3 regions of the Streptomyces sp. NPDC088817 genome follow, and region 3 is predicted to be linked to each of the others. Evidence: riboswitches for the same ligand, from Rfam matches in the RefSeq annotation. Region 3 holds a riboswitch; each other region holds the start of a gene.
The links. A riboswitch is a leader RNA that binds a small molecule or an ion and turns the genes downstream of it on or off. The one in region 3 is predicted to bind cobalamin.
Positions count from the first base shown of each region.

Region 1: linked by a shared signal. The riboswitch ahead of ACIP4X_RS22000 ((2Fe-2S) ferredoxin domain-containing protein) and the one ahead of metE (5-methyltetrahydropteroyltriglutamate--homocysteine S-methyltransferase) in region 3 are both predicted to bind cobalamin.
Region 2: linked by a shared signal. The riboswitch ahead of ACIP4X_RS07135 (ribonucleoside-diphosphate reductase subunit alpha) and the one ahead of metE (5-methyltetrahydropteroyltriglutamate--homocysteine S-methyltransferase) in region 3 are both predicted to bind cobalamin.

Region 1 is NZ_JBIVJN010000011.1:274,063-277,902, reverse strand. It holds gene ACIP4X_RS22005 (cobalamin-binding protein) at 1-878, shown strand, start outside; gene ACIP4X_RS22000 ((2Fe-2S) ferredoxin domain-containing protein) at 927-1,325, opposite strand; cobalamin riboswitch at 1,387-1,509, opposite strand; gene ACIP4X_RS21995 (DNA-formamidopyrimidine glycosylase family protein) at 1,582-2,373, opposite strand; gene ACIP4X_RS21990 (maleylpyruvate isomerase N-terminal domain-containing protein) at 2,642-2,995, shown strand; gene ACIP4X_RS21985 (DUF397 domain-containing protein) at 3,441-3,623, opposite strand; gene ACIP4X_RS21980 (helix-turn-helix domain-containing protein) at 3,620-3,840, opposite strand, start outside.
Region 2 is NZ_JBIVJN010000003.1:211,076-214,915, forward strand. It holds gene mctP (monocarboxylate uptake permease MctP) at 1-1,374, shown strand, start outside; gene ACIP4X_RS07130 (GNAT family N-acetyltransferase) at 1,471-1,977, shown strand; cobalamin riboswitch at 2,023-2,177, shown strand; gene ACIP4X_RS07135 (ribonucleoside-diphosphate reductase subunit alpha) at 2,300-3,840, shown strand, end outside.
Region 3 is NZ_JBIVJN010000008.1:122,082-125,921, forward strand. It holds gene metE (5-methyltetrahydropteroyltriglutamate--homocysteine S-methyltransferase) at 1-1,433, opposite strand, end outside; cobalamin riboswitch at 1,610-1,830, opposite strand; gene ACIP4X_RS16895 (FAD-dependent monooxygenase) at 1,866-3,323, opposite strand; gene ACIP4X_RS16900 (TetR/AcrR family transcriptional regulator C-terminal domain-containing protein) at 3,397-3,840, shown strand, end outside.

The DNA of each region.
Region 1 (3,840 bases), on a different contig from region 3:
CCGAACTCGGCCTTTCGGAGCAGTTGGCCGGCCGCACCCACGAGTGCGACTGGCCGCCGCGCGAGGTCGCCTCCGTGCCCGTGGTGACCGGGGCGGACCTGGACCAGGACGCGCTCACCAGCCGGGAGATCTCCGACGCCGTCGGAGGGTCGGCGCACTCCGGTTCGTCGCTGTACACGCTGGACACCGAGGCTCTGGCCGCCCTGCGCCCCGACGTGGTGCTCACCCAGGACCTGTGCGACGTGTGCGCGGTGTCGTACGAGAAGGTCAGCCGGACCGTACGGCTGCTCGACGCCGGCACCTGGGTCCTCAGCCTGGAGCCGCGCACGCTCGACGACGTCCTGGACTGCCTGGTCACCGTCGGTGATCTGCTCGGTGTGAGCGAGCGCGCGCGGCGGCGCCGGGCCGAGTTGCGGGACCGCCTCGACCGGGTCCGCGGCGCGGTCGCCGGACTCGGCCGGCCCCGGGTGGTGGCGATCGAGTGGCTCGACCCGCTGTGGCCCGCCGGACACTGGGTCCCCGAGCAGATCACCACCGCCGGAGGCGAGCCGCTCCTCGCCGCCCCCGGCGAGCACACCAAGCCGATGACCTGGGAGGCGGTACGGGCCGCGCAGCCGGACGTCGTCCTCGTCCTGCCGTGCGGCTTTCCTCCCGAACGCACCCTGCGGGAAGCCTCGTTGCTCGGCGACCTGCCCGGCTGGGCGGATCTGCCCGCCGTCCCGTCCGGTCGCGTCCGGGTGCTGGACGGCCCGTCCTACTTCAACCGGCCGGGGCCCCGGGTGGTGCGCGGCGCCGAGATACTCGCGCAGGTGCTGCACGGCGTGCGGGCCGGCGACCCGGTCGCCCCGGCGGAGGCCCGGCCGTTCCCCGTCGGGTGACGACGGGCCGGTCTCCTCGGTGTACGGGCCTCCGCGCGAGCGCGTGACTCAGGACTCCGTGGCGCGTCGCGGCGGGGGGAAGGTGTACAGGTCGAGGATCTCCGGCAGGGGGGCCACCCCCGGACCACCGGCGCGCACCCAGGCGACGATGTCCTCCGTCGCGTCCGCGTCGTTGACGAGCCCGAGCCAGACCGGTCGCGCACCGGCCGCCCGGCCCTCGGCGGAGGGCTGGACCACGACGACGTTCGCCTGCTCGCACACGTCGAGGCATTCAGAGATGCGCATCGGCACCTCCGCGCGCAGCCGCGCGGTCTGCGTCGCGTGATCCACCCCGGTCACCTTGGCGCTGCCGCAGCAGCAGTCCCGGCACAGGACGACCCGGCACGGCACCGGACCGCTCCCCGCCACGGCACCGTCCGGCGCCTCGTCCGTCGGCTTCTCGGGCACGCCGCCCCACTCCCCTCCCGGGGAGATCCGCCCCGGTGTTCGTTCGAGGAGGCGACCGCGTGAGTCTCCTGGCTCCCGGGTCCTCGCTCGTCCCGCCTTCCCGCCCCGGACGGGGCAGTGGCGTTCCGGAACTCGCTCACCGGTCACAGTGGCGGGACCGCGCCGGATTCACACCGGCTTCCTCGGACCGCCGTCGCCTTTTGTCGCCGGTCATCATCCCATGATCGGTTCCGCCCCCCGCAACGGCCCGTTCCGCTCATCCCTGGCACCGCGGGCACCAGACCGTGCGGCGTCCGCCGACGCGGTTCGAGCACAGGGGCCGCCCGCAGCGAGGACACATCGGTACGCGGTCGTCCCGTTGTCCGGTGAGCCAGGACTCCCTCGGCGGCACGCACCCGGCACGGACGGACGACTCCAGGACCCTGCCCATCCCCGCATGGACACGTCGAAGCGCGGTCTCGCCCAGCTCCCCCGCCGGAGTCCGGGGTGCCACCCGGGCCCGCCAGAGGATCTCGTCGCACAGGAGGTTCCCGAGACCCGCGATCACGGACTGGTCCATCAACGCGCTCTTGACGGCGCGCCGCCGTCCCGACAACAGGTCCCGGAACTCAGCCCGGCTCACGGTCAGGGCGTCGGGCCCCAGACCGTCCACGATCCGCGCGAGCTGCGCTCCGTCGGCCAACCGCACGCCTTGGAGCTTGCGTTGATCGCGATAGCGCAGATGCCGGGCGTCGTCGAGCGTCAGCACGATGCGGTCGTGCGGCGCGAGGGGCTCGTCCGGGGCACAGCACCGCAGTGATCCCGTCATGCCGAAGTGCCAGACCAGCCAGACCAGTACGGGACCGTCGTCGCCGACCGGCACGAACAGCCACTTGCCGTGCCGCCACGCCTGACCCAGACGCCTGCCCGTCAGCTCCCTCCGCAGCCGCCGCGCGCTGACACCCCGGAGCACCCCGGTGTCCCGCACCTCGACGTCCGTGACACACCGCTGACAACCGCAGGTCATCAGCACCTCGCGGAATCCCTCGACATCCGGCAGTTCGGGCATGCGTTCGCCCCGATCGGCTCGTTCGTCGCGGCTCTTCGTCGTACGTCGTCGGCGTACGGTCATCGACGTATGGTCGTCGGCGTACGGTCGTCGGCCCGCCGCACGCGGAGACGGGTACCCGCGGAGGGCGACCGCACGCACTCGTCGTTCCGCCGCAGCCACGATGCCCCGAGGCAGGACGCACCGAGGCAGGACGCATCGGGGCACGGTGCCCCGATCGGACGTCCGCCGGTTTCGGCCTGCGGCCCGACCGGGATACCCATGGCACGTGATCCCGTCCAAGGTCGACGACACGCTGCCCGAGCTGGCTCCCTTCGTCCACGCCGTACAGGGCCGAAGGCCCGACGACGGCACGTGGTGCGAGGCGTGGACGGTACGCGACATCCTGGTCCACCAGACGGGGAACGCCGAGGAGCCGGCCCGGGTACTGCGAGCGTTTCACGCGGGCACACCGGTCGAGACCAGGAGCTTCGCGCACGAGGCTCCCTACCGGCGGATGTCGGACACCGAACTCTGGGCGGCGTTCTTGACCAACTGTGAACAGCTCACCGAGGTCGCGGCGGCCGCGGCACGGGACCTGTCCCCGGACACGGAAGTGATGTGGACCGGCCGGTCCGTGTAGGTCCCCTTCTTCGCGGAACACATGCGTGAGGAACTGATCCTCCACCGCTGGGACCTGACCGGCGACGACCGGACGGCCGTGCGGTCCCTCAACGAGTCGTGGATGACCGAGCACAGCGTGGTGTCGGTGGGCCGGCCCTTGCTGGTCCGGGGCCGCGCCGGTCTGAACCTGGGCCCCGAGGGGCGGGTCGAGGGCCGCCTGCGTACGCCGGGCACCGACGACATCGTGGTGACGGCCGACGCCGACGGCGGCACGATCCGGTTCGCCGCTCCCGAGGGCCCGGCCACGATCGAGAGCGACGCGGCCACCCGCGTCCTCCTCCTGTGGGGCCGCCGCCCCGCCGACCCCGCCCGCCGACCCCGCCCGCTGGCACAGCACCGCAGGCCCGGAGGCACTGCGGAGCGTACGGGCCCTCCTCGGCGGCTACTGAGTCACGGCGCCCGGACTACCCCACGAACCCGAGGAACTCCGCCCACGCCGGGGAGGCGACCTCGAACCGCGGTCCGTCACTCCGCTTGGAGTCGCGTACGTGCACGGCTCCGGGAGCGAGTGCGACTTCCACGCAGTCGTCACCCTCGGACCCGCTGTAGCTGCTCTTGAACCAGTCCAGTGCACTGTCGGTGTTCATAGCGCTCCTCGCATCCGCTGCAACAACTCGGCCGAGTCCGCGGGGGACAGAGCCTGCGAGCGCATCTTGGCATAGCGCATCTGCATCACGCTCACCGCTTCCCGGTCAGAAACCAGTTGCCCGGTCTTCTGCCCCTCCGAGTACCCCAACCACTGGCGCTCCGGGGTCTCCAGGAGCCGCATGGGACCGTCCGTACCCGCGTGGTGGGGTTGCCGCT
Region 2 (3,840 bases), on a different contig from region 3:
GCGGCCGGCTTCTTCGCGGTGCCGTACACGATCCTGGTGTACCCGCTGATCTTCACGTTCCTGCCGCGGCTGTGGTCGGTGTCCCACCGGCACGGATACGTGACCACCTCCGACTTCGTCCGCGGCCGGTTCGGCTCCAAGAGCCTGTCGCTGGCCGTGGCGCTCACCGGCATCCTCGCGACCATGCCGTACATCGCGCTCCAACTGGTCGGCATCCAGGCCGTCCTGGACGTGATGGGCGTCGGCGGCGGCGACAGCACCCACTGGTTCGTGAAGGACCTGCCGCTGCTGATCGCCTTCGGCGTGCTGGCGGCATACACCTACTCGTCGGGACTGCGCGCGCCCGCGCTGATCGCGTTCGTGAAGGACACCCTGATCTACATCGTGATCGCGGTGGCCGTCATCTACATCCCGATCAAACTGGGCGGCTTCGGCGAGGTGTTCGCCAAGGCGGACCAGAAGTTCACCGAGGCGGGTTCGGGCGGTCTGGTGCCGGCGGCGGCCGGCCAGTGGACGTACGCCACGCTGGCCCTGGGCTCCGCGCTCGCGCTGTTCATGTACCCGCACTCGATCACCGCGACGCTGTCCTCGCGCAGCCGCGAGGTGATCCGCCGCAACACCACGATCCTGCCGCTGTACTCTCTGATGCTGGGCCTCCTCGCCCTGCTGGGCTTCATGGCGATCGCGGCGGGCGTGCAGGTGAAGAACGGCCAGCTGGCCATCCCGCAGCTCTTCGAGAACATGTTCCCGGACTGGTTCGCGGGCGTGGCGTTCGCGGCGATCGCCATCGGCGCGCTGGTGCCGGCGGCCATCATGTCGATCGCCGCCGCGAACCTGTTCACCCGCAACATCTACAAGGACTTCATCCGCCCGCAGGCGACACCGCGGGAGGAGACCCGGGTCTCCAAGATCGTGTCGCTCCTGGTGAAGGTGGGCGCGCTGGCCTTCGTCCTGACCATGGACAAGACGGTCGCCATCAACTTCCAGCTGCTCGGCGGCATCTGGATCCTGCAGACCTTCCCGGCCCTGGTCGGCGGGCTGTTCACCCGCTGGTTCCACCGCTGGGCGCTGCTGGCGGGCTGGGCAGTCGGCATGGTCTACGGCACGGTCGCCGCCTACGGGGTCGCCTCGCCCACGCAGAAGCACTTCGGCGGGTCGGCGAAGGAGATCCCGGGCCTCGGTGAGATCGGCTACATCGGGCTGACGGCGTTCGTGCTCAACGCGGCCGTCACGGTGGTCCTGACGTTCGTGCTGCAGGCGGTCAACGCGCCCCAGGGCGTGGACGAGACCCGTCCGGAGGACTACACGGCGGACGCCGGCGACCCGGGCGTCGAGGCGGAGCTCCCGCCGGCCACGGCGGCGGCCCCGCACTAGTGCCGCAACAGGCAGGGACACTCGCACGGAGCGTTCCAGGGGCCGTCGGAGAATTCCGGCGGCCCGCTGCCGTGCCCGTGCGGCACACTCGGGCGCATGGACTTCGTGATCCGGCCGGTCGAACCCGGCGAGTACGGCACCCTGGGTGAGATCACCGCCCGGGCCTACCTCCAGGACGGGCTCCTGGACTTCGGTGAGAGCGACGGGTATCTCGGCGAGCTGCGGGACGTGGCCAAGCGGGCGGCCGCCGCCGAGGTGCTGGTCGCGGTGGCGGACGGACAGGTGCTCGGCGGAGTGACCTTCGTCCCGGGCGCCGGCCCCATGGCCGACCTCGCCGGCCCCGGGGAGACCGAGATACGGATGCTCGCGGTCGCGCACGCGGCCCGCGGCAGGGGCGTCGGCGAGGCCCTCGTACGGGCCTGTACGGACCGGGCACGGGCCGTGGAGGGCTGTGTCCGCGTGGTGCTGTCCACCCAGAGCTCCATGCACACCGCCCACCGCATCTACGAGCGCCTCGGCTTCGTTCGCACACCGGGCCGGGACTGGAACCCGCTCCCCGAGCTGGACGACATCATGCTGCTCACCTACGAGTTGACATTCTGACACGCTCCGGAGTCGACGCGGCACAACATATGGGGGTGCCTGACTCGCTCAGCACAAGATGTATGCTCGTGCTCAATGTCGCCGCAGGGGAATCCGGTGCGAATCCGGAACTGTCCCGCAACGGTGTACTCGTGCACGTATGCCCCCAAGGCCCGTCACGAGCGTCAGTCCGAGGACCTGCCGACAGTGCGCCCGGCCGTCCGGTCCGGGTGCCCTGACGTCCGGGCTTCGCGGAATGGGCCGGTGGACGCGGCGCCGTGTGCGTTCGTGTGCCGCCCCCTGCCCTCGGCGAGGCCCCGTGCCGAGCGAGGGAGAGCTCCACGTGACCATCGCGCCAGCCGACCCGGTTTCAGTCGTAGCCACGGAAACCGACGGTCCAGGTGCCGTACTGCTGCGGACCCTGACCGAGCTGACCGCCGACCTCCCCGACGCCGACCCCGGCCGGGTCGCCGCCGCCGCGCTGCGCGGCCGGTCGGCGCGGGCCGACGAGGCCGAGTTGCGCGAGCTGGCCACGGAGGCGGCCGCCGGGCTCATCTCCGAGGACCCCGCCTACTCCCGGCTGGCGGCCAGGCTGCTGACCCTCGCCATCCGCGCCGAGGCCGCCTCCCAGGGCGTCGCCTCCTTCACCGACTCCGTCGTCGTGGGCCACCGCGAAGGCCTCGTCGCCGACCGGACCGCGGAGTTCGTGCGCGTCCACGCCGACCGCCTGGACGCGATGATCGACCGGGCCGCCGACGACCGCTTCGGCTACTTCGGCCTGCGCACCCTGCACAGCCGGTACCTGCTGCGGCACCCGATCACCCGCAAGGTGATCGAGACGCCCCAGCACTTCATGCTGCGGGTCGCGGCCGGTCTCGCGCAGGACGACACCGCGCGGTCCGTCGACGAGGTCGAGGCGCTCTACGGGCTGATGAGCCGCCTCGACTACCTGCCCTCCTCCCCCACCCTGTTCAACTCGGGCACGCGCCACCCGCAGATGTCGTCCTGCTACCTGCTCGACTCCCCCAAGGACGAGCTGGACTCCATCTACGAGCGCTACCTCCAGGTCGCCCGTCTGTCCAAGCACGCCGGCGGCATCGGCATCGCCTACTCCCGCATCCGCTCCCGCGGTTCGCTGATCCGCGGCACCAACGGGCACTCCAACGGCATCGTGCCGTTCCTGAAGACCCTGGACGCCTCGGTGGCCGCCGTGAACCAGGGCGGCCGGCGCAAGGGCGCCGCCGCGGTCTACCTGGAGACCTGGCACTCTGACATCGAGGAGTTCCTGGAGCTGCGCGACAACACCGGTGAGGACGCCCGCCGGACGCACAACCTCAACCTCGCGCACTGGATCCCGGACGAGTTCATGCGCCGGGTGAACGCCGACGGTCAGTGGTCGCTGTTCTCCCCCGCGGACGTGCCCGAGCTCACCGACCTGTGGGGTGAGGAGTTCGACGCCGCGTACCGGGCCGCGGAGGCGCGGGGCCTGGCGCGCAAGACCATGCCGGCCCGCGACCTGTACGGCCGCATGATGCGCACCCTCGCGCAGACCGGCAACGGCTGGATGACCTTCAAGGACGCCGCCAACCGCACCGCGAACCAGACCGCGGAGCCGGGCCACGTGGTCCACTCCTCGAACCTCTGCACGGAGATCCTGGAGGTCACCGACGACGGCGAGACGGCGGTGTGCAACCTGGGGTCGGTCAACCTCGGCGCGTTCGTGGCCGGCGGCGACATCGACTGGGAGCGGCTGGACGAGACCGTCCGCACCGCGGTCACCTTCCTCGACCGCGTGGTCGACATCAACTTCTACCCGACCGAGCAGGCGGGCCGCTCCAACGCCCGCTGGCGGCCGGTGGGCCTGGGCGCCATGGGCCTGCAGGA
Region 3 (3,840 bases):
GCCCTGACGCGCTCCTCGTACCCGGCGGTGCCGATCCGGCCCGCGCGCAGATCGGCGCGGGCGGCGCGCAGTTCGCCGGTCTGCGGGAAGGAGCCGATCGTGGTGGTCGGCAGCAGCGGCAGACCGAGGTGGGCGCGCTGGGCGGCGGTCCGTTCGGCGTACGGCCGGCAGCGGCGGGCGTCCGCGTCGGTGACGGCCGCGGCACGGGCGCGGACCTGCGGATCGCGGGTGATGGGGGAGTGCGCGCGGGAGGCCAGGTCGGCGCGGTTCGCGGCGAGTTCGGCGGCGATCGCGTCCGTGCCGTGGGTCAGGCCCCTGGCAAGGGTGACGATCTCGGCGGTCTTCTGCCGGGCGAAGGCGAGCCAGCGAAGGATCTGCGGCTCGATGTCGCGCTCGGCCGTCGTGTCGAGCGGCACGTGCAGCAGGGAGCAGGAGGCGGACACGTCGACCCGGTCGGCGAGGCCCAGCAGGGTGCCGAGCGTGGCCAGGGACGCCGACAGGTCGTCGACCCAGATGTTGCGGCCGTTGACGACCCCGGCGACCAGCCGCTTGCCGGGCAGTCCGCCGACGGCGGCGAGGTCGTCCAGGTTCGCCGCCGCCGCGTCGGTGAAGTCCAGCGCGAGCCCGTCCACCGGAGCCCTGGCCAGCAGCGGCAGCGCGTCGCCCAGCCGGTCGAAGTAGGAGGCGACCAGCAGCCTGGGCCGGTCGGTGAGCGCGCCGAGGTCGCGGTAGGCGCGCTCGGCGGCGTTCAGTTCCGCCGGGGTGCGGTCCTGGACGAGTGCCGGCTCGTCCAGCTGCACCCATTCGGCGCCCGCGGCGCGCAGGTCGGCGAGGACCTCGGCGTACACGGGCAGCAGCCGGTCCAGCAGGGTGAGCGGGTCGAAGCCGGCGGCCACGCCGGGGGCGGGCTTGGCCAGCAGCAGGTAGGTGACGGGGCCGACCAGGACGGGCCGGGCGGTCAGGCCCAGGCCGAGGGCCTCCTCCAGCTCGGCGACCTGCTTGGCGGAGTCGGCCGTGAACACCGTGTCGGGACCCAGCTCGGGCACCAGGTAGTGGTAGTTCGTGTCGAACCACTTGGTCATCTCCAGCGGCGCGACGTCCTGGGTGCCGCGCGCCATCGCGAAGTAGCCGTCCAGGGGGTCGGCGGCGACGGCGTCCCGGTGGCGGGCCGGGATCGCGCCCACCATCACGGTGGTGTCCAGCACGTGGTCGTAGTACGAGAAGTCCCCGGTGGGGACCTCGTCCACGCCGGCCCCGGCCAGCTCCCGCCAGTTGGCGCGGCGCAGCTCGGCGGCCGTGGTGCGCAGGGCGTCGGCGTCGACGCGGCCCTTCCAGTAGCCCTCGACGGCCTTCTTGAGTTCCCGGCCCCGGCCCAGGCGGGGGTAGCCGTACACGGTGGCCCGTGCTGCCGCGGCTGCGGACTTGGTGGTCACGGAGATCTCCTTCGCGAGACGATTCCCTGAGATCCCGGGGACGGGACGGGGCGCGAAGGGTGACGGAACCGGACGGCACCGGCCCGCGGCCGTCCGTTCGGTGTGTACTCCCCCAGACTTCGTCCGGGGGTGCCCCAACCCGCCCTCGAGGTCACCGGGATGTCCGCGCGCGAGTGGTTCGCGCACGGGCAGTTGGCAGGTCTTCGGACTCGCGGGCACGTCTTCGTCGGACGAGACACCTACTGGCCGTCGCTTCCCAGACCCTTCCCGGGTCCAGTGCGTATGACGGCGGTCGTTCCCACTCACCGCTGCGGGGCAGTCCCGGATTCCCACCGGGTTCCCTCTTGCGACGCATCCCGCCTGGCGGACGGGGCGAACCAGCTGCACGGGCCAGCCTACGGGTCCCTCCCGGGTCGCGGCGGATCATGTCCATCATTCGGATGGTGAGCCGAGACACCCGCTCGGCGCGGGTCGCCGCGGGATCCGGTGCGCGTCCTCGGCGCCCACGCGCCTCGCGTACTCCTCCAGCCCGTCCGCGGTCTCGCCGGCCCAGCCCACGTAACCGTCCGGGCGGATCAGGAACACCCCCGCGCCGTACGCCTCGGGTGCCGTGTCCGCGCTCGTCGTCAGCAGGGTCCAGTGCGGCCCCCGGAACGTGTCGAACAGCCGTGTGCCGTCCACGGTCCCGTCCGGCGCGCGGTCGCCCGCCCGCACCGGGCCGGGCAAGCGGCGTGTTTCCTCCGTGAGGGAGGAGGTCCGGTAGCCCAGGCCGAGTTGGCGGGTCGCCCCGCCGCGGCGGGTCTCGCCGCGGTGCACGCTCGTGGAGAGGGCGAGCATCCCGGCGGCGACCGGCCGCCGTTCCTCCTCGTAGGTGCTCAGGAGGGAGCCGGGCACGCCGTCGCGCAGCACCGCGCCCAGCTTCCAGCCGAGGTTGTAGGCGTCCTGCACGCTGGTGTTGAGGCCCTGGCCGCCGGCCGGCGAGTGGATGTGCGCGGCGTCCCCGGCGAGGAGGACCCGGCCCTCGCGGAAGCGGTCCGCGAGCGCCGCCCGCGGGCGGAAGTCCGAGGCCCACCGCACCTCGGTCAGATCCTCGGGAGCGAGGTGCGAGCGGGCGGCGACGACCTCGCGGACGCCGTCCAGGGACAGGTCCACCGCCGTGCCCTCCGGGAACCCGGCCACGACCTGGAAGTCCTCGGTGCCCGCCAGCGGGCAGATCGCCATGAAGCCGCCGCTCTCGCCGCCGGCCGGGAAGATGTGCCAGTTGTCGCGGTCGAGACCGGTGATACGGACGTCCGCCACCAGCATCGGGCTCGGATCGACCGTCTCGCCGGTCATGCCGATGCCGAGCGCCCGGCGCACCGCCGAGCGGCCCCCGTCGGCGGCGACCACGTACCTGGCCCTCACCTCGGCACCGGAGGCGAAGCGCACGGTCACGCCGTCCTCGTCCTGAGCGAGGCCGACCGCCTCCCGGCCGAAGGCGACCCGCCCGCCCAGCTCCTCGAGCCGCTCCAGGAGGATCCGCTGGGTGCGCCACTGCGGCACCATCAAGCCTTCCGCGTACGGCGAGTCCTCGGTCGCCTCCACCGGGTCGAACATCCGGTGCTCGCCCGCCCGCTCCCCGTTCCGCCAGATCATCCCGACCGGGTAGGCGCCGCCGGCCGCGCGGACCGCGTCGAGGACGCCGAGGTCGTCGAAGACCTCCAGGGTGCGCGGCTGGATCCCCTTGCCCCGCGAGCCGGGGAACAGCCCGTCACCCCGCTCCACGACGAGCGCGTCCACCCCGCGCCGGGCCAGGTCGATGCCCAGGGTCAGCCCGCTGGGGCCCGCGCCCACGATCAGGACGTCCGTGTGCGCGGTCGTGCGGTGTGCGGTCGTGCGGTGTTCGATCATGTGCTCACGCTCCTTAACGCCGTTAAGTGCCGTCCGCCACGACGATGGCCTTAATGCCGTTAAGCTGTCAAGCGTGAACACGGAACGACGCGCGCCCCTCGACCGCGAACGGGTCGCGGACGCCGCCCTGGCCCTGCTCAACGAGGTGGGCCTGGCGGGCCTGACGCTGAGCGCCATCGGCCGCGAGCTGGGCGTCAAGGCACCCGCCCTGTACTGGCACTTCAAGGACAAGCAGGCGCTGCTCGACGAGATGGCCACGCAGATGTACCGGCGGATGATCGCCCGGACCCCGCTCGACCCCGCGGACACCTGGCGGGAGCGGCTGCGCAGGACCAACCACGGTCTGCGCGAGGCGCTGCGCGGCTACCGCGACGGCGCGAAGGTCTTCAGCGGCTCGCGCTTCACGGGCCTGGAGCACGCCGAGCAGATGGAGGACAGCCTGCGCCTGTTCACGGCCGCCGGCTTCACGCTCGCCCAGGCGGTGCGCGCCACCACGACCACGTATCTGTACACCCTC